DNA from 2 places in the Streptomyces bikiniensis genome. Region 2 is predicted to be linked to the other one. Evidence: predicted binding sites of a transcription regulator. Region 2 holds the regulator's gene; the other holds the start of a gene.
What was found. The regulator HspR, encoded in region 2, represses chaperone genes until heat shock. The targets are predictions, from matches to a motif close to TTGAGNNNNNNNNNCTCAA.
Positions count from the first base shown of each region.

Region 1: the regulator HspR is predicted to act here: its motif matches at 2,008-2,026, upstream of lon (endopeptidase La).

Region 1 is NZ_JNXJ01000039.1:2,047-11,979, forward strand. It holds gene OO47_RS26030 (alpha/beta hydrolase family protein) at 1-280, shown strand, start outside; gene OO47_RS26035 (hypothetical protein) at 603-1,202, opposite strand; gene OO47_RS26040 (GNAT family N-acetyltransferase) at 1,279-1,917, opposite strand; gene lon (endopeptidase La) at 2,049-4,460, shown strand; gene OO47_RS26050 (DUF4240 domain-containing protein) at 4,595-5,206, shown strand; gene OO47_RS26055 (lytic polysaccharide monooxygenase auxiliary activity family 9 protein) at 5,264-6,163, opposite strand; gene OO47_RS26060 (lysozyme) at 6,373-7,218, opposite strand; gene OO47_RS26065 (MarR family winged helix-turn-helix transcriptional regulator) at 7,801-8,247, shown strand; gene OO47_RS26070 (hypothetical protein) at 8,252-9,085, opposite strand; gene OO47_RS26075 (nitrate- and nitrite sensing domain-containing protein) at 9,457-9,933, shown strand, end outside.
Region 2 is NZ_JNXJ01000006.1:134,195-144,127, forward strand. It holds gene OO47_RS05905 (regulatory protein) at 1-989, shown strand, start outside; gene OO47_RS05910 (hypothetical protein) at 1,022-1,501, shown strand; gene OO47_RS05915 (heat shock protein transcriptional repressor HspR) at 1,570-2,013, opposite strand; gene dnaJ (molecular chaperone DnaJ) at 2,018-3,187, opposite strand; gene grpE (nucleotide exchange factor GrpE) at 3,218-3,880, opposite strand; gene dnaK (molecular chaperone DnaK) at 3,877-5,721, opposite strand; gene OO47_RS05935 (sugar transferase) at 5,995-6,600, shown strand; gene OO47_RS05940 ((Fe-S)-binding protein) at 6,730-8,991, shown strand; gene OO47_RS05945 (Yip1 family protein) at 9,139-9,933, shown strand, end outside.

The DNA of each region.
Region 1 (9,933 bases), on a different contig from region 2:
CGGCTTCGACCGGCCGCTGCTGCTGTTCCGCACCGACGGGTTCGACGGCGCCGCCCGGATCGAGTCGTCCTGGGCAGGTCTTCCCGGCCGCCGCGGGCTGCTCCCCGACGCGAACCACTGGGCGTTCACCGACTACGGTTCGCTCGTCCCCCGGCTCCGGGCCTCCGGTCTCGTGACGGCGGCGGCGCGGACCGCGCTCGTCGGCACCGGCGACTCCGCGGCGACACTCGCCCGGGTGCGGCGCCGGGTGGGGACCTTCTTCGCCCGCCGCCTGCCGTGACGGGACCACGAGGCGACGCCCGGCGGCCTGCTCCGGTCCCCGGAGCCCCGCGCGCTCCTCGGCCCCGCGCGATCCGGCGGCGCCGCGCACATCTCCGGGACGTCCCGACTCGTCCGCGGCACCTGCCTTGTCCGCGGCACCCGGCACACCGGTTTCCCGTGCGGGGCGCGACAGTCCCACGCCCTTCCCCGGGGCCCGATCCGGTGCGTGGCCCGGGGCGTCCGCCGGCTGGAGGCGCGGCCCGCACGCCCGGTCGGCGGGATCCGTTCACGGGCCCGCCGGCGGGAACCGCTCACGTGCCCGGCCCGTGGACCCGGCCCGGCTACGGGCTCGTCGGCGGCCCGCCCTCCGGGAGGGCGTCGAAGACGCGCCGGAGGGCGGGCGGCCGGTCGCCGTCGCCCGCGACGACCACGCGGCGGCCGTAGGTCACCTCGTACCGGAACCCGTCCGCGATCGGGCGCCCGGTCGGCCGCGCCGGGACGAGGGCGAACGCGGGGTCCTCCAGGGCCCCGCGCAGCCCGGCGGCCTCGGCGGGGGTCTGCCGGCCGGTCCGGGGCGGCTTGTCGCCGGAGCGGACCGTCCATTGCCCGTCCCGGTGGACGACGAGCCGGTTCCGGACCCCGGCGAAGCCGCCGGTGACGACCACCTGGACGAGGACCTCGCCCGGCCGGGGGTCCGGCCGGGGGACGGCCGGAGCGGTGGCGGTCCCGGGAGTGCCCGGCGCGGTCGTGGTGCCGGGGGCGCTCGTCGGAGCCGGGGTCCCGGACGCGCCCGGCCCGGCCGTGGTCCCCGGCGCGCCGGGCGCCGGAGGGGCCCCGGGCCCCGCGTCCGAGCCGCAGCCGGACGCGCCGCCCGCCAGGGCCGCCGCGAGCAGCACGGCCGCGCGTCGCCTTCCCCATCCGCCTCGCCTCACGGGACTCATGGGAGGAGCATGCCCGGCGGGGCGCCTCCCCGCAGCCGGACGGCGGGATTCCGCTGCTGCCCGAGGTGCCCGAGCCTCAGCCCTCCCCCCGTACGATCCCGGTCAGCGGCCCCCGGTACTCCCAGCCCAGCGCGCCGTAGAGCTGTCGGCCGTCCACGGTCGCGGAGAGGACCCCGGTCGTGGAGCCGGCCCGGGCGGCGGCGGCCTCCAGGGTGAGCACGACGTTCGCGCCGAGGCCCCGGCGCCGGTGCGCCGCGTCCGTCTCGATCTGGTCGGCGACGGCGGTGGCGCCGGTCGGGGCGATCTGCCCCCGGGCGGCGAGGGTGCCGTCCGGGGCGAGGATCCGGACCCGGACGACGCCGTCCCGGACCTCGACGTTCCGGACGTACCCCTCGGGCGGCGCCGGACGGACGCCGGGGTCCAGCGCCTTGACCATCATGAAGCCGGGGTCGTCGGGGATCGTCCACCCCTCGGCGATCCACGGCGCCACCTCCTCCGCGTCCGCCATCACCTTGAGCCAGCTGTACGGCTCGGTGAGCCGCTCGCAGAGCGCGCGGACGGTGGCCGCGTCGGGCGCGGGCAGCACGTGCCGCAGGACGTGCCGGGGGAGGCCCACGTCGATCCGGTACCCCCAGGGCCGGTCCACGGCGGCCGGGGTGCCCCGGGAGGCCGTCCAGCCCCTCACCCACGCCGATGTAATGGCTCGCATATCCATGGAGGTATTACATCGGCCGTTCGGGGAGGTGCGCGAGAGTGATCGCTCACAGCGAACAGGCGTCCGGGAACATTCATGGGCTCACAAGCATTGAGTCCGTACAGCTCAACTTGACTGCCGAAGGGGAGATCATGGCTTCTGAGTCCATGGCGTCCGCGCCGCTCACTCTGCCTGTGCTGCCGCTCGACGACGAGGTCGTGCTGCCCGGAATGGTGGTGCCGCTGGACCTGTCCGACAACGACGTACGGGCCGCCGTCGAGGCCGCCCAGGCGGCCGCACGGCCCGGAGCGGGGAAGCCGCGGGTGCTGCTCGTGCCCCGCGTCGACGGCACCTACGCCGGGACCGGCGTCCTCGGGACCGTCGAGCAGGTGGGACGCCTGTCCGACGGCGACCCGGGCGCGCTCGTGCGCGGCCGCGGCCGCGTCCGCATCGGCGCCGGTACGACCGGCCCCGGCGCCGCCCTGTGGGTGGAGGGCACCGCCGTCGAGGAGACCCTGCCCGACCCGCTGCCCGGCTCCGTGACCGAGCTGGTCAAGGAGTACAAGGCGCTGGCCACCACCTGGCTCAAGAAGCGCGGCGCCTGGCAGGTCGTCGACCGCGTCCAGCAGATCGACGGCGTCGGCGCCCTCGCCGACAACTCCGGCTACTCGCCCTTCCTGACCGTCGCCCAGCGCGTCGAGCTCCTGGAGACCGCCGACCCGGTCGCCCGGCTGCGCCTGGCCACCGCCCAGCTCCGCGAGCACCTCGCCGAGCAGGAGGTCGCCGAGACCATCGCCAAGGACGTCCAGGAGGGCGTCGACAAGCAGCAGCGCGAGTTCCTGCTCCGCCGCCAGCTCGAAGCCGTCCGCAAGGAGCTGCGCGAGCTCAACGGCGAGTCGGAGGGCGACGAGTCCGACGACTACCGCGCCCGCGTGGAGGCCGCCGACCTGCCCGGGAAGGTGCGCGAGGCCGCCCTCAAGGAGGTCGAGAAGCTGGAGCGGTCCAGCGACCAGTCCCCCGAGGGCTCCTGGATCCGCACCTGGCTCGACACGATCCTCGAACTGCCCTGGAACGAGCGGACCGAGGACCGGTACGACATCCGGGGCGCCCGCGCGGTGCTCGACGCCGAGCACGCCGGCCTGGACGACGTGAAGGAGCGGATCACCGAGTACCTGGCGGTGCGCAAGCGGCGCGCCGACCGCGGACTCGGCGTGGTCGGCGGACGCCGGGGCGGAGCCGTCCTCGCCCTCGTCGGCCCGCCCGGCGTCGGCAAGACCTCCCTCGGCGAGTCCGTCGCCCACGCGATGGGCCGCGAGTTCGTCCGGGTCGCCCTCGGCGGCGTCCGGGACGAGGCGGAGATCCGCGGCCACCGGCGCACGTACGTCGGCGCCCTGCCCGGCCGGATCGTCCGCGCGATCAAGGAGGCCGGGTCCATGAACCCGGTGGTCCTGCTCGACGAGATCGACAAGGTCGGCTCCGACTTCCGCGGCGACCCCGCGGCGGCCCTCCTCGAAGTCCTCGACCCGGCGCAGAACCACACCTTCCGCGACCACTACCTGGAGGTCGAGCTCGACCTCTCCGACGTGGTCTTCCTGGCCACCGCGAACGTCCTGGAGTCCATCCCGGAAGCCCTCCTCGACCGCATGGAACTGGTGCGGCTCGACGGCTACACCGAGGACGAGAAGGTCGTCATCGCCCGCGACCACCTGCTGCCCCGGCAGCTGGAGCGGGCCGGCCTGGAGCCCGGCGAGGTCGTCCTGGAGGAGGCGTCGCTGCGGAAGCTGGCCGGCGAGTACACCCGCGAGGCGGGCGTCCGCACCCTGGAGCGGGCGATCTCCCGGCTGCTGCGGAAGGTCGCGGCCCAGCACGAACTGGGCGACCGGGAGCTGCCGTTCACGGTCCGCCCGGAGGACCTGCGGGAGCTGATCGGGCGGCCGCACCACGTGCCCGAGTCGGCGCAGGACCCGTCCGAGCGCCGGACGTCCGTGCCGGGCGTCGCCACCGGCCTCGCGGTGACCGGCGCGGGCGGCGACGTCCTCTTCGTGGAGGCCTCCCTGGCCGACCCGGAGACCGGTGCCGCGGGGCTCACCCTCACCGGGCAGCTGGGCGACGTGATGAAGGAGTCGGCGCAGATCGCGCTCTCCTTCCTCCGCTCGCACGGCGCGGAGCTGGAGCTGCCCGTCACCGGCCTCAAGGACCGGGGCGTGCACATCCACTTCCCGGCGGGCGCGGTCCCCAAGGACGGGCCGAGCGCGGGCATCACCATGACGACCGCCCTCGCCTCCCTGCTGAGCGGCCGGCTCGTCCGCACGGACGTGGCCATGACCGGTGAGGTCTCCCTCACCGGCCGGGTCCTGCCGATCGGCGGCGTGAAGCAGAAGCTGCTCGCCGCGCACCGGGCGGGCATCACGACGGTCGTGATCCCCAAGCGGAACGAGGCCGACCTGGACGACGTCCCGGCCGAGATCCTGGAGAAGTTGGAGGTCCACCCCGTGACGGACGTCCGGCAGGTCCTGGAGATCGCCCTCGCCCCGGCGGAGGTGCCGGTGGGCGCGGCGGCGTGATCCCCGGTCAGGAGCGGGGCGTTCCCTCGGGGGCGCCCCGCTCCGGCACGTCCGGGGGAGGGGCGCGGAGAGGGGCCGGACACCGGCCCGGGGGCGGGTCCGCGATGTCAGTCCCGGCTGTCATGATCGTACGCATGAACGAAGACGCCTTCTGGGCTCTCATCGACGAGTTGAGCGGCCGCCCCGGCACCCGGGACGAGCGGCTGGAGTGGCTGGAGGGAGAGCTGCTGCGGCGTCCGGCCGAGGAGAGCGTGGCGTTCCAGGTGCGCCTGGAGAAGGCGTGCGGGGCGGCCGACACGCACGCGGTGTGGCGGGCGGCGAACCGGATCGAGGGCGGCGCCTGCACGGACGACGGCTTCCACTGCTTCACGCTCTGGCTGGTGGGCCAGGGACGGAAGGCGTACGAGGCGGTGCTCGCCGACCCGGACGCGCTGGCCGACCTGCCGGACGTGCGGGCGCTCGCGGGGCGGCACCACGACGAGTGGGACGACGACGAGTGGCCCGAGTGGGAGGAGCTCGACTACGTCGCCCAGGACGTGTACGACGAGCTGACCGGCCAGGAGGACGACGACGGTGAGGAGTTCCTCGACGCGGTCGAGGAGGCCGAGGAGGCCGAAGAGGCCGAGGCGGGGGAGGAAGCGGGGGAAGAGCGGGAAGAGGACGAGGAGCGCGGGGCGTCCGGGCCGGGGGGGTCGGCCCTGCCCCGGCTCACCGCCCTCTTCCCGCTCGTGCCGTCCGGCTCCTAGGCGCCGCCCGGCCGGTCTCGGGGCCGGGCGGCGCCGTCGGTGACGCGTGGGGGCGCGTCAGGAGCCGGACGCGTTCCGGCGGCGGCCCAGGAGCAGGCTGCCCGCCGCGAAGGCGGCGAGGGCGCCCGCGCCCGCGAGGGCCGGCACCAGGGGGGAGGACGTCCCGGCCGTCTCGGCGGAGAGCGCCGGGGGCTGCTCGTCGCCGCCGTGGCCCGCGTGGCTGACGGTGGACAGGGCGGCGCCCGCCGCGATCTTCGCCTCGGTCGGGGCCTGCGCCTGCGTCCGGGCCCCGGCCCCGGTCGCCGCACCGGCCTGGCCCGTACCGCCGAAGGTGACGTCCGAGCAGCTGTAGAAGGCCTCGGGGCTGTCGTTGCGCTGCCAGACCTTGTAGACGACGTGGCGGCCGGTGCGGGCCGGCAGGGTGCCCGTGAAGTTGTAGTAGCCGTCGGTGGCGGTGCGGGTCGTGTTGTACACCGCGACCGGGGTCGCGTCCAGGTCCGACCACTTCAGGGGCTTCGTCGGGTCGAAGCCGGCCTTGGTGATGTAGACCGTCATGGTGCCCGAGTGGGCCGCCGTCGTCCGGAACCTGAAGTCGAAGGAGCCGGCGGCGACCGCCGTCGCCGGCCAGTCGGTGCGCGCCCAGTCCAGGGCCCGGTACTTCTCGCGGTTCGCCGAACAGAGCTTGCCGTCCGGGATGAGGGACCGGTGCTGCCCGTCCGCGTTGGCGATGTTGACCTCGTTCCAGTCGTAGAGCGGCTGGGTGCCGGAGTCGGCGACGAGGTCCTTGCACACCTGCGACCTGGGCGTCTCGGGGCCCTCGGCGTAACAGGCGGCCAACCGGCTCACGGGGTTGAAGACGGCACCGTGGGCACTGGCCGCCGTGGGGGTGAGACCGACGAGCGCGGCGGCGGACAGGGCGGCGGCACCGGTGGCGGCGGCGCGCCGGGCGGAAGGCAGGGAAGGCATGCGGGGGCTCTCTCTCGTGCGTGGGGGAGTACGGAATGAGCAACGCGCGCGGGGCGCACGGAAGTTGAACTCCGTGCGACCGTCATAGAGCCTCGCATTGGTCCATACCAATGGGCAAGGGGGTGGAGCCGAAAAGGCCGAACGGCCCCCGGGGCGCGCCGTGCGCCCGGGAGGCCGCCGGGAAGGGGGTGGGCGGGGCGTCAGCCGTTCGCGAGCGCCCTCACGCGCGAGAGGTCCCCGTTGAAGCGGTTGTGGTCGCCGACCACCGGGCCGGTGGAGGTGTACTGCCACATCGTGTGGTACGGCCAGCCGGCCGGGAGTTCGCCCACGGAGGAGGCGTACCGCGCGATCCACAGCGGGTTGGTGGCGGCGAAGCCGGAGTGGTTGCCGGTGCACTGGGTCCACCAGCTCGTCGCCGTGTAGAGGACGGCGTCCCGCCCGGTCCGGGCCTTGTAGCGGTCCAGGAAGTCGCGGATCCAGGCCACCATCCCCGACTGGGTCTTGCCGTAGCAGGTCGCGCCGTACGGGTTCCACTCGATGTCGAGCACGCCCGGCAGGGTCCTGCCGTCCTTCGACCAGCCGCCGCCGTTGTCGACGAAGTAGTCGGCCTGGGCCGCGCCGCTCGCCGTGTCCGGGGTGGCGAAGTGGTACGCGCCCCGGATCATGCCGACGTCGTACGAGCCGTCGTACTGCTGCGCGAAGGAGGTGTTCTTGTAGTACGTGCCCTCCGTCGCCTTCACGTAGGCCCAGCGGACGCCGCTGTTCCACAGGGTGGTCCAGGCGACGTTCCCCTGGTGGCTGGAGACGTCCACGCCCTCCGTCTGGGCGGCCCGGACCGGGGCGCCGGTGGGCGCCGTCGTGCCGCGCCCGTCGTGTGCGAGGACGCCCATGCCCATGTCGGCGGTGCCGCGGGCGGGCGTCTCCCGGGCGGCTGCGGCCGTGTCCGCGTCGGGAGCGGCTCCGGCGGAGCCGGCGAGGGGGAGGAGGAGGGCCAGGGCCGTCAGGGCGGCGCCGGCGAGGGTCGTTCCGGATCTGTGCACACGCATGGCGTGCCTCCGAAAGGCTTGTGGAGAGAGGGGATGACACGTCCTGTCGCGGACATGTCATTAGAGGCGGTGGAAGCGACGCTACGCACGTAGACCCGCCCGTGGAAGGGGGCCCGGACACCGCCGTTGGTCTACGCCTGCGAAATACTGGAAGAGCTGCGGAAACGACCGCGACGGGAAGAAACTTTCAGCGGCGGAAGGCCGCCGGTGTGGCGGGCTCACGCCACCGGGGAACACGTGGGAGGCGCTGACGTGCACGGAAGCGGTACGGGAAGCGGGCACGGGACCGCCCCACGGCCCCCCGGCGAGCCCGGAGCCGCCGCGCCCGCGCCCGATGCGGCGGGGGCCGCTCCGCCCGCCCCCGGCGAGAACGAAGCGGCCCTGCCGACTCCGGCTCCGGCGCCTACTCCGACTTCGGCTCCGACTTCGGCTCCGGCTCCGGCTCCGACTTCGGCTCCGGGTCCGGCTTCAGCTCCGGGTCCGGCTTCGACTTCGGCTCCGGCTCTTACTCCGGCTCCGACTTCGGCTCCGGCTTCGACTTCGGCTCCGGGTCCGGGTCCGGCTCCCGGCGAGGCCGGAGCCGTGCCGTCCGCCCCCGTGGACCGGGAGTTCCTCGCCCTCGAACGCGAGCTGGCGGTCTTCCTGCGCCGCGCCCGTGCCCAGTCCGGTGAGATGGCCCGGGAGGTCCACCCCGAGCTGGAGCCCGCCGCCTACGGCCTCTTCGTGCGCCTCGACGACGCCGGACCCCAGCGGGCCACCGAGCTCGCCGGGTACTTCGGCGTCGGCAAGGCGACCATGAGCCGCCAGCTCCGGGCCCTCGAAGACCTCGGGCTCGTCGCCCGCGACCCCGACCCCGCCGACGGCCGCGCCTCCCTCGTCCGCCTCACCGAGGAGGGCCGGAACCGCTTCCGCCGCGTCCGCGACGCCCGGCGCGAGCGCTACGTCCGCAAGCTCGCCGACTGGGACCGCGCGGAGGTCGCCGAGCTGGCCCGGCTCCTCAACCACTTCAACGTACGGTCCGAGGGCTGAGGCCTCAGCCCCCCGGCGGCTCCGGCGGTTCCAGTGGCTCGGACGGCTCGGGAGGCTCCAGCTCCACGTACACCGCCGTCGCGTCGTCGTGCAGCTTCCAGCGCCGTACGCCCCCCGCCTCCGCGTCCGCGAGCTCCCGCCCCCGCACCCGCCCGAGCAGCCCCGACGCGCCCTCCGCGCGCAGGACGCCGAGGCAGTCCGCCCAGTCGCCCGCGCCGAACAGGTCCACCCAGCGGCTCGCCCCGTCCGTGAGTGCGGCCAGGGCCCGGACCTCCGCGCGCGGGACCGCCCCGGTCACCGCGAGCCCCGCGACCGCCGGATCGGCCGCCGCGGTGAAGAAGCCGCCCTCCCGGTTCCGCAGCCGGTCCGTCGCCGCCACGGACCGCAGCACCTCCACCGGCACCCGGTCGAGCCGGTCGTCGAGGACCGCCCGCACCGCCCCGCCCGGCCCCTCCAGGAGGAGGACCGAGTCGGAGAGGACGAGGTACTCGACCGCCGCCCCGTCCCAGCGGGCGAGGACCACGGTTGCCTGAGGCGTACGTACGTGAGAAAGGTCACAGGTCCCCCGATGGGAGTCCGCGGTGCGCCGGATTGCCAGGGAGAGGATCTCGGACAGGGAGACGTCCGGACGGGAAGCGGACAGTTCGGTCAAAGCCCCGCCGAGCCGGGCGGTGAACCACGGCACGCCGTGCACACAACCGTCATCACCGGCGGGCGGCGTGACGCCGTCGAGGAGGACGACCGCCCCCCTGCCCTCCGCCGCGGACAGGACGGTGGTCGCCCAGTCCTCATTGGGGCGTTCGGGGCTGCCGGGGAGGGAGGCGACGTCGCTGCGCATGGAGCCCAGTGTGCCCGGCCCCGCGCCCGCCCCCGGCGGGCCCTTCACCGGACCTGCGAATGACGGGAAAAGGCCTGTACCAACGCGGCGGGTGCGGCGGGAGGGGCGGAACGGGCGCCCCCGCGGAGCTGCGGGCGGGCATCCTGCCAAAGGCCGCGCGGAAGATCCAACCGGGGCCGTTCCCGGGCCCCCGGACCCGGCCCGGCGAAGTTGTTCGCCAACTCCGGAGTGTTGTTCACTCGTTCGGGTGGCGGAGCGGCCGATGCCCGTCCCCTTCCCGGAAGCGCTGGAATGGTCGGAAGCCGTATCGGGGGTGGGGGCGCTCCATGTGACCGGCCGTCACCTCTGCTTTGTGGGTGGACGAGTCAAGAATGCGAGCACCGGTGCAGATGAAGCGGCCTCGGAGCAAGAACGGCACGCGGAGCCAGAACCCCGGTGTCCCGCCGGCCCCGGGCGGCGCCGCCACGGCCCCCGCCGGAGGCCCGGCCGCCGACCATGCCCAGGCCCACATCCAGGCCCCGACGCGGCCCGCCACGTCCACCGCGCCCGCCACCCCGACGCAGCCCACCGCCCCCGCGCAGCCCGCCGCCCCCGCCGGCCGTTCCAAGCGGGTCCGCAACCGCCTCGTCGCCGGCGTCGCCCTCGTGGGCGTCACCGTCCTCGCCGCCGGCGCCCCCGCGATCCTCACCGCCTCCGCCGAGCTGACCGACTCCCAGCGCCTGGTCACCCTCGCCGAACTCGACCGCCAGGCCGTCACCCTCGCCCACTCCCTCGCCGACGAGCGCGACGAGGTCGTCGCGTACATCGCCGCGGGCCGTGACGCCCAGACCGGCGACGCCAAGAAGAAG
Region 2 (9,933 bases):
GACTTGAATGTGACGCTTCCGGACATAAACACAGTCACGGGGAACTGTGCGCCGTGGGCAAGGAGCTGTACGCGAAAGCCCTCCGCACGGGCCGCATAGCCCGTTCCGAGGCCGAGGCCGCCCCCTGCCTCAAGGAACTGTCGCTCCTGCACCCGGACCCGGACGACAGCCGGTGGCTGCACCCGATCCCGCCCACGATCGCCCTGAACCAGCTCATCCACCCCATAGAGCAGCAGATCCAGGAGCGCCGCCAGCACGCCATCGCCCTGGCCGACGTGTTCGAGCCCTTCCTCGCCATCCACACGCCGGACCCCTCCGCCACCCAGGCCATCACCGTCCTCGAAGGCCTCAGCGTCATCAACGCCACGCTGGACCGCGTCATCAACGAGTGCACGACGGAGCTCCTCACCGTCCAGCCGGGCAGCGGACGGCGCCCCGAGACCCTCGAAGCGGCCCTGCGCCGCATGGAGCCCCTGCTCGACCGGGGCGTCCGGATGCGCACGCTCTACCAGCACACCGCCCGGCACCACCCCGCCACCCTGGCGTACGTCGAGCGGGTCGCTCCCTACGGGCTCGTCCTGCGCACCCTCGAAGAGATCATCGACCGGCTGATCATCGTGGACCGCAAGGTCGCCTTCGTGCCGGCCCGCAGCGACCGCCAGGTCGCCCTGGAACTGCGCCACGAAGGGCTCGTCCAGTACCTCGTCGGCGTCTTCGAGCAGTTCTGGCTGCACGGCGTGCCCTGGGACGAGGAGATCCCCTACAAGCCGTCCGCGGACGGCATAGGCGGCGTCCAGCGCTCCATCGCCCGGCTCCTCGTCGAGGGGCACGTGGACGAGGCCATCGCCCGCCGGCTCGGGATGAACGTGCGCACCTGCCGCGCCCACATCGCCAAGCTCGCCGCCGCCCTCGGCAGCGGCAGCCGGGCCCAGCTCGGCTACCTCATCGCCCGGTCCGGCATCCTCGAACAGGACGGCCCGGCCCCGTGAACGACCCCGCGAACACCCCCAGGGACACGAGCGTGGACGCAGACGTACGGATCGAACTCGACGGGCCCGCCGGAACCCTGCGCGTCTCCGGCCCCGGCCTCCCCGTCGTGGAGCTCGTACGGGCCCCGGGAACCGAGCCCGCGGACCACGTGCCGATCGGCACCCGCAGGGCCGCCCTCCTCACCCTCACCGTGGACGGCGCCCCGGCCGGGCTCCGACCCGCCCGGGGGCGGCTGCTGCGCCGCTCCTACCGGGTGGACGCCGTCGTCGGCGGGGTCCGCCACCGCCTCGTCCCCTGCTCGTACGCCGAGAGCCGGCTGACCCGGGACGGGCGGCGGCTCGGCACCCTGGTCTCCAGCGGCGACGGACGCGTGGACCCCGAGTGGCTGCCGGACCGCGCCCCCGAGCCGCTCGACGTCGCCGTCGGCACCGCCCTCGCCGCCGCCTTCGGCACGGGCGCGGCCCCCTGGTGGGAGACGCTCGGGGACATCGTGGCCGAACTGATCCCCTGATCCCCCGAGAACACGCGCGAGGCCCCCGCCACGGCTGTGACGGGGGCCTCACGGCGTGAAGTGCGGCGCTACTCGCCGCGCTTGGGGCGCCAGACCACCAGCGCGCTCGCCTGCTGCACGTCCTGGTACGGCACGAGGTCGCGCCGGTACGAGGCGTGCACCTGGGCCTCGCGCTGCCGCATCGCCGCCGCCGCGCCGTCCACGGCCGCCGACAGCTCGGCGATCCGGTTCTGGAGCGCGGCGACCTGGTTCTCCAGTTCGATGATGCGCTTGATCCCGGCCAGGTTGATGCCCTCGTCCTGCGACAACTGCTGCACCTGGCGGAGCAGTTCGATGTCGCGGGCCGAGTAGCGCCGCCCCCGGCCCGCCGTGCGGCCCGGGGAGACCAGGCCGAGCCGGTCGTACTGACGCAGGGTCTGGGGGTGCAGCCCGGAGAGCTGGGCCGCCACCGAGATGACGTACACCGGCGACTCGTCGGTCAGTTCGTACGGATTGCGTCGGCGCCCTTCCACCGGGTCACGCTCCCTTCGCGGCCTGGAACAGCTCGGCCCGCGGGTCCTCGGAGGCGGTCGCCTCGCGGTAGGTCTCCAGGGCCTCGCGTGCCTTGTCGTCCAGTTCCTTCGGCACGGCGACCTCGACCGTGACGAGGAGGTCGCCGCGCGTCCCGTCCTTGCGGACCGCGCCCTTGCCCCGGGCGCGCATGGTCCGGCCGTTCGGCGTGCCCGCGGGCAGCTTGAGGGTGACCGCGGGGCCGCCGAGGGTCGGCACCTTGACCTCGCCGCCGAGCGCCGCCTCCGTGAAGGAGACCGGCACCGTGACGGTGAGGTTGTCGTCCTTGCGGCCGAAGACCGGGTGGGCGTCGACGTGCACCACGACGTACAGGTCGCCGTTGGGCCCGCCGCGCTCGCCCGGCGCGCCCTTGCCGCGCAGCCGGATCTTCTGGTTGTCGCTCACGCCGGCCGGGATGCGGACCTGCATGGTGCGCGAGGACTTGGCCCGGCCGCTGCCCTTGCAGACCTCGCAGGGGGTCTCGGCCATGAGGCCGCGCCCCTTGCAGTCCACGCAGGGGTCGGTGAGCGAGAAGCCGCCGCCGCTGCCGCGCGAGACCTGCCCGGTGCCGACGCAGGTCGGGCACACCCGGGGCGTGCCGTTCTTGTCGCCGGTGCCCGAACAGGCCGTGCACGGCTGCTGGCTGGACATCCGCAGCGGTACGGTCGCGCCCTCGATGGCCTCGGTGAAGCTGAGCGTCACCTCGGACTCGACGTCCTGGCCGCGCCGCGGCTGGTTGCGGGCGCCGCCCCCGCCGCGGTTGAACAGGCCGCCGAAGACGTCCCCGATGCCGCCACCGCCGCCGAAGCCGCCGGCCCCGCCCTGGGCGCCCCCGAAGAGGTCGCCCAGGTCGAAGTTGAACGAGCCCCCGCCGGGTCCGCCGGCCCGGAGGCCGCCGTTCCCGAAGAGCGCGCGGGCCTCGTCGTACTCCTTGCGCCGCTTGGGGTCGCCGAGGACGTCGTTCGCCTCGGAGATCTCCTTGAAGCGCTCCTCGGCCTTGGTGTCGCCCTTGTTGGCGTCCGGGTGGTTCTCGCGGGCGAGCTTCCGGTACGCCTTCTTGATCTCGGCCTCGGTGGCGTCCTTGGGGACGCCGAGGACCTTGTAGTAGTCCTTCTCGACGAAGTCCTTCGTGCTCATCGACGTCCCTCCTTCCGGACGATCGTTGCGTCACCCCTCCTCGGGGGCACCGCTCTCCTCGTCGGCCGACTTCTTCTCGTCCTTGGCCGGGGCCGCGCCCGGCTGGGGCTCGGCGACGGCCACGCGGGCGGGCCGGATGGTCCGCTCGCCGATCCGATACCCGGGCTGCAGGATCGCCACGCAGGTCGTCTCGGTGACGTCCGGCGCGTACGAGTGCATCAGGGCCTCGTGGATCGTCGGGTCGAAGGGCTCGCCCTCCTTGCCGAACTGCTGCAGACCCATCTTGGCGACGACGGTCTCCAGCGATTCGGCCACCGACTTGAACCCGCCCACGAGTTCGCCGTGGTCCCGGGCCCGGCCGACGTCGTCGAGCACGGGAAGGAGCTCGGACAGGAGGCTCGCGACGGCGATCTCCTTGACCGTGACCCGGTCCCGCTCCACGCGGCGGCGGTAGTTCTGGTACTCGGCCTGGAGCCGCTGGAGGTCCGCGGTGCGCTCGTCGAGCGCGGAGCGCACCTGGTCCAGCTGGGCCGTGAGGCCCGCGTCACCGGCCGGCTTCTGGCTGCTTGCGTCCCCGGCCGGGGCCGTCGCGTCCTCCTGGGCGGAGTCCTCGACGGCCTCGGCGGCGTCGTCAGGGGTGGCGCCGGAGGGGACGTCGGGCTTCTCCTCGAAGCCCGGGGTCTCCTCGGTCACGCCTGGCCACCCTTCTTCGGCTCGTCGTCCACGATCTCGGCGTCGACGACGTCGTCGTCCGCCTTCGCCTGGCCCGCACCGGCGTCGCCGCCGGCGGCCTGGGCGCCCTGGGCATCGGCGTAGAGCGCCTGGCCCAGCTTCTGCGAGACGGCCGCGACCTTCTCGGTGGCGGTGCGGATCTCGGCGGTGTCCTCGCCCTTGAGCTTCTCCTTCAGCTCGGCGAGGGCGCCCTCGACCTCGGTCTTGACGTCGCCGGGGACCTTGTCCTCGTTGTCCTTGAGGAACTTCTCCGTCTGGTAGACGAGCTGCTCGCCCTGGTTGCGGGACTCGGCGGCCTCGCGGCGGCGGTGGTCCTCCTCCGCGTACTGCTCGGCCTCCTGGCGCATCCGGTCGACCTCGTCCTTCGGCAGCGAGGAGCCGCCGGTGACGGTCATCTTCTGCTCCTTGCCCGTGCCCAGGTCCTTCGCGGTCACGTGCATGATGCCGTTGGCGTCGATGTCGAAGGCGACCTCGATCTGCGGGACGCCGCGCGGGGCCGGCGGGAGGCCGGTCAGCTCGAACATGCCGAGCTTCTTGTTGTACGCCGCGATCTCGCGCTCGCCCTGGTAGACCTGGATCTGCACGGACGGCTGGTTGTCCTCGGCCGTCGTGAAGATCTCGGACCGCTTGGTCGGGATCGTGGTGTTGCGCTCGATGAGCTTGGTCATGATGCCGCCCTTGGTCTCGATGCCGAGGGACAGCGGGGTGACGTCGAGGAGCAGGACGTCCTTGACCTCGCCCTTGAGGACGCCGGCCTGCAGGGCGGCGCCGATGGCGACGACCTCGTCCGGGTTCACGCCCTTGTTGGCCTCGCGGCCGCCGGTCAGCTCCTTGACCAGCTCGGCGACGGCCGGCATGCGGGTCGAGCCGCCGACGAGGACGACGTGGTCGATCTCGGAGAGCTGGATGCCCGCGTCCTTGATGACGTTGTGGAAGGGCACCTTGCAGCGCTCCAGCAGATCCGAGGTGAGCTGCTGGAACTGGGCGCGCGTGAGCTTCTCGTCCAGGTGCAGCGGGCCCTCGGCGGAGGCCGTGATGTAGGGCAGGTTGATCGTGGTCTCGGTCGAGGACGAGAGCTCGATCTTCGCCTTCTCGGCCGCCTCGCGCAGACGCTGGAGGGCCATCTTGTCCTTGGCCAGGTCCACGCCGTGGCCGTTCTGGAACTGGGTCACCAGGTAGTCGACGACGCGCTGGTCCCAGTCGTCGCCACCGAGGTGGTTGTCGCCGTTGGTGGCCTTCACCTCGACGACGCCGTCGCCGATCTCCAGGAGGGACACGTCGAAGGTGCCGCCACCGAGGTCGAAGACGAGGATCGTCTGGTCGTCCTTGTCCAGGCCGTAGGCCAGGGCGGCCGCGGTCGGCTCGTTGACGATGCGCAGGACGTTGAGGCCCGCGATCTCACCGGCCTCCTTGGTGGCCTGGCGCTCGGAGTCGTTGAAGTACGCCGGGACGGTGATGACCGCGTCGACGACCTTCTCGCCCAGGTAGGCCTCGGCGTCGCGCTTGAGCTTCTGCAGGATAAAGGCGCTCATCTGCTGCGGGTTGAAGCTCTTGCCGTCGATGTCGATCTTCCAGTCGGTGCCCATGTGGCGCTTGACCGACCGGATGGTCCTGTCGACGTTGGTGACGGCCTGGCGCTTGGCCACCTCGCCGACGAGCACCTCGCCGTTCTTCGCGAAGGCGACGACGGACGGCGTGGTCCTGGCGCCCTCGGCGTTGGTGATGACGGTGGGCTCGCCGCCTTCCAGAACGCTGACGACGGAGTTAGTCGTGCCCAGGTCGATGCCGACCGCACGTGCCATTTCGATTCCTCCAGCTGACTGACTTGAGTGGTACTGGCTCAAGGATGCACGACTCCCGGTACCGAGTCAACAGACCTGAGTCGGTGCGACTCAACTCTCCATCGGCCGGTTCACTCAAAGGCCCGGCCCGGAGGGGTGGAGGGGGAGGCGGAGAAGCGCGTCATTCCCCCTCCCGGGAGGGGGGCCCGTGAGAGAGTCCGGGTGCCCCTTCCCGGGCAAAGCGGGCATATTCCACGAATATCCCATGATTCTCACGCGGAAGGATGTGGGGGAATGACGACGGGCACGGCGACCGACGGGAGCGCGGCGGCCCGCGGGGGCACGACGGCCGACGGGAGCACGGTGGCCCGCGGGGGCACGGCGGCCAAGCGCGCCTTCGACGTTCTGGGCGGGCTCGCCCTCCTCGCCGCCCTCTCCCCCCTGTTCGCCGCCGTCGCCCTCTCGATCGCGCTCGGCTCGCCGGACCCCGGCCGCGGGGTGCTGCGCCGCCGGACGGTGGCGGGCCTGGAGGGCCGGCCCTTCACCATGCTGACCTTCCGCACCCGGAGCCCGCTGGCCGCGCTGCCCCTGCTGCTGCACGTGGTGGCGGGCCGGATGTCCCTGGTCGGACCGTGCCCGCTGACCCCGAACCACCGGGAGTGCGCGGGCGAGGGGCGCCGCCGGCTCTCCGTACGACCGGGGCTCACCGGCCCGTGGCAGATCAGCGGGCGCTCGGACCTGCCGTGGGAGGAGCGGGAGCTGCTGGACCTCCACTATGTGGACCACCACTGGCTGGGGACGGACCTGCTCGTCCTGGCGCGTACGCTTCCAGCAGTGCGCAGACGCCGCGCGGCGGGCCGTCCGGCACGGGCCGTCCGGGCTCCGGGAAGGGTTGCCTGAGCGACACAGATCACCGCGAGGGCCCCTGCATCACCGGGCCGCGAGCGGGTAATCTCAGCACGGACTAAATAAGTTACCGCTTAGTAGGCTCAGCTCAGGCACTGAGCGGGCCCGCTCGAGGAGCCCGTCATGCAACTCGCCGCGATCATTGTGTCGCTGACGCTGACCGTGGTCGGCGTTGCCCTGCTGGCTCGTGCCATCGGCCAGTTCGTCCGGTACTTCAAGCTCGGCCAGCCCGTCCCGGCCGGGACCCGGACCGACAACCCGTACCAGCGCAGCGTGACCCTGGTCAGGGAGTTCCTCGGCCACACGCGCATGAACCGCTGGGGCATCGTCGGCTTCGCCCACTGGTTCGTCGCGGTCGGCTTCCTGACCCTGCCGCCCACCCTGGCGCAGGCCTTCGGCCAGCTCTTCCAGGCCGACTGGACGCTGCCGGTGATCGGCGGCTTCCTGCCGTTCGAGCTGTACATCGAGTTCATCGGCGTGATGACGATCCTCGGCATCGCGGCCCTGATCGTGATCCGCCTCCTCAGCCTCCCGGGCCGGGCCGGGCGCAAGTCGCGCTTCGCCGGCTCCAAGGCGGGCCAGGCGTACTTCGTCGAGTACGTCATCCTCACCATCGGCCTGGCGATCTACGTGCTGCGCGGCCTGGAGGGCGCGATCCACCACGTCGAGCACTACGAGGCCGCGTACTTCGCCTCGTACCCGCTCGTCCTCGCCTTCAAGGGCCTGAGCATCGGGGCGCTGCAGAACCTCATCTACTTCACCGCCATGGTGAAGATCAGCACCTCGTTCATCTGGATGATCGTCGTCTCGCTGAACACCAACATGGGCGTGGCCTGGCACCGCTTCCTGGCCTTCCCGAACATCTGGTTCAAGCGCAAGGCGGACGGCTCCACCGCGCTCGGCGCCCTCCAGCCGATGACCACCGGCGGCAAGGAGATCGACTGGGAGGACCCGGCCGAGGACGCCGTCTTCGGCGTCTCCCAGGTCGAGCAGTTCTCCTGGAAGGGCCTCCTGGACTTCTCCACCTGCACCGAGTGCGGCCGCTGCCAGTCGCAGTGCCCCGCCTGGAACACCGGCAAGCCCCTCTCCCCCAAGCTCCTGATCATGTCGCTGCGCGACCACGCGCACGCCAAGGCGCCGTACCTGCTCGCGGGCGGCGGCAAGACCGTGGAGGGCGACGAGAAGGCCACCGAGGAGCAGCTGAAGGACGTCCCCGCGTCCGCCCTGGCCGAGGCCGAGCGCCCCCTCATCGGCACGGTCGAGGAGAACGGCGTCATCGACCCGGACGTCCTGTGGTCCTGCACCACCTGCGGCGCCTGCGTCGAGCAGTGCCCGGTCGACATCGAGCACATCGACCACATCGTGGACATGCGCCGCTACCAGGTGATGATCGAGTCCGCGTTCCCGTCCGAGGCGGGCACGATGCTCAAGAACCTGGAGAAGAAGGGCAACCCCTGGGGCCTGGCGAAGAAGCAGCGCGTCGAGTGGACCAAGGAGGTCGACTTCGAGGTCCCGATCGTCGGCAAGGACGTCGAGGACCTCACCGAGGTCGACTACCTGTACTGGGTCGGCTGCGCGGGCGCGCTCGAGGACCGCGCCAAGAAGACCACCAAGGCCTTCGCCGAGCTGCTGCACATCGCGGGCGTCAAGTTCGCGATCATGGGCGGCGAGGAGAAGTGCACCGGTGACTCGCCCCGCCGCCTGGGCAACGAGCCGCTGTTCCAGCAGCTCGGCGCCGAGAACGTCGCCATGCTGAACATGGCCTTCGGCGAGGACGACGAGGACGAGACGACGAAGAAGCCGAAGTCGGCGAAGAAGATCGTCTCGACCTGCCCGCACTGCTTCAACACCATCGCCAACGAGTACCCGCAGCTCGGCGGCGAGTACGAGGTCATCCACCACACCCAGCTGCTCCAGCACCTCATCGACGAGGGCAAGCTGATCCCGGTGACCCCGGTCGAGGGCCTGATCACCTACCACGACCCGTGCTACCTGGGCCGCCACAACAAGGTCTACACGCCCCCGCGCGAGATCATGTCCGCCGTCCCCGGCCTGCGCCAGCAGGAGATGCACCGCCACAAGGAGCGCGGCTTCTGCTGCGGCGCCGGCGGCGCCCGGATGTGGATGGAGGAGCGGATCGGCAAGCGCATCAACAACGAGCGCGTCGAGGAGGCCCTGTCCCTCGACCCGGACATCGTCTCCACCGCCTGCCCCTTCTGCCTCGTCATGCTGACCGACTCCGTCAACGGCAAGAAGAACGACGGCAAGGCCAAGGAGTCGGTGACGGTCGTGGACGTCGCCCAGCTCCTCCTGGACTCGGTGAAGACCCCGGTCGACCCGGAGCCGGCGGAGAAGTCGGAGCCGGAACCGGAACCGGCCGCGTAAGCACCTGATCAGGAGAACGGCCGCCCCGCACGTCCTGTGCGGGGCGGCCGTTCCCGTACGTACCGCCCCTCGGGCCGTCCCTTGGGGGATGTCACAGGTCAGCCGCAAAGGAGCGCCCGACCGGCGGAAGCGGGTACGTTCATTGACGTGGCTGGATTCAGGAACGGACGCGGCCGGGACAACCGCCCCCCGCAAGGACAACCGCAGCAGGCGCCGTACGGGTACGACGCGGCCCCGCCGCCCCACGCACGGCAGCAGTGGCCGCAGGGCCAGGGGCGGCCGCCGTACGGGCAGCAGGGCGCCCCTCAGGCCGGACAGCGGCCGTACGACGAGCCGGAGTACTTCGGCGACCCGTACGGGCAGCAGCACCCGCACCCGCACGCGGTCACGGCGAACAACCCGGGTCACACGCAGGTGTTCAGCGTGGACGACCCGTACGGCCCGGCCACGGACCACCACGCCGGCGCGGCCCCCGTCCCGACGGGCCCCCGGCTCCCCTGGAAGGCGCTCCTGAGCGGCATCGTGCTGCGCCCCGCGGACACGTTCCTGCGGACGCGGGACCACGCCGTCTGGGGTCCGGCGCTGATCGTCACCTTCCTCTACGGCCTGCTCGCGATCTTCGGCTTCGACAAGGCCCGCGACGAGGCGATCAACGCGACCCTGTCGACGGCGATCCCGTACGTCCTGATGACCGCCCTCGGCTTCGTCCTCGGCGGCCTGATCCTGGGCGCGGTCACCCACACCCTGGCCCGCCAGCTGGGTGGCGACGGCTCCTGGCAGCCGACGGTCGGCCTGTCGATGCTGATCATGTCGATCACGGACGCGCCCCGGCTGGTCTTCGCCCTCTTCCTGGGCGGCGAGAACGGCCTGGTGCAGGTCATCGGCTGGCTGACCTGGCTGGCGGCGGGCGCCCTCTTCACGGTGATGGTGAGCCGCTCCCAC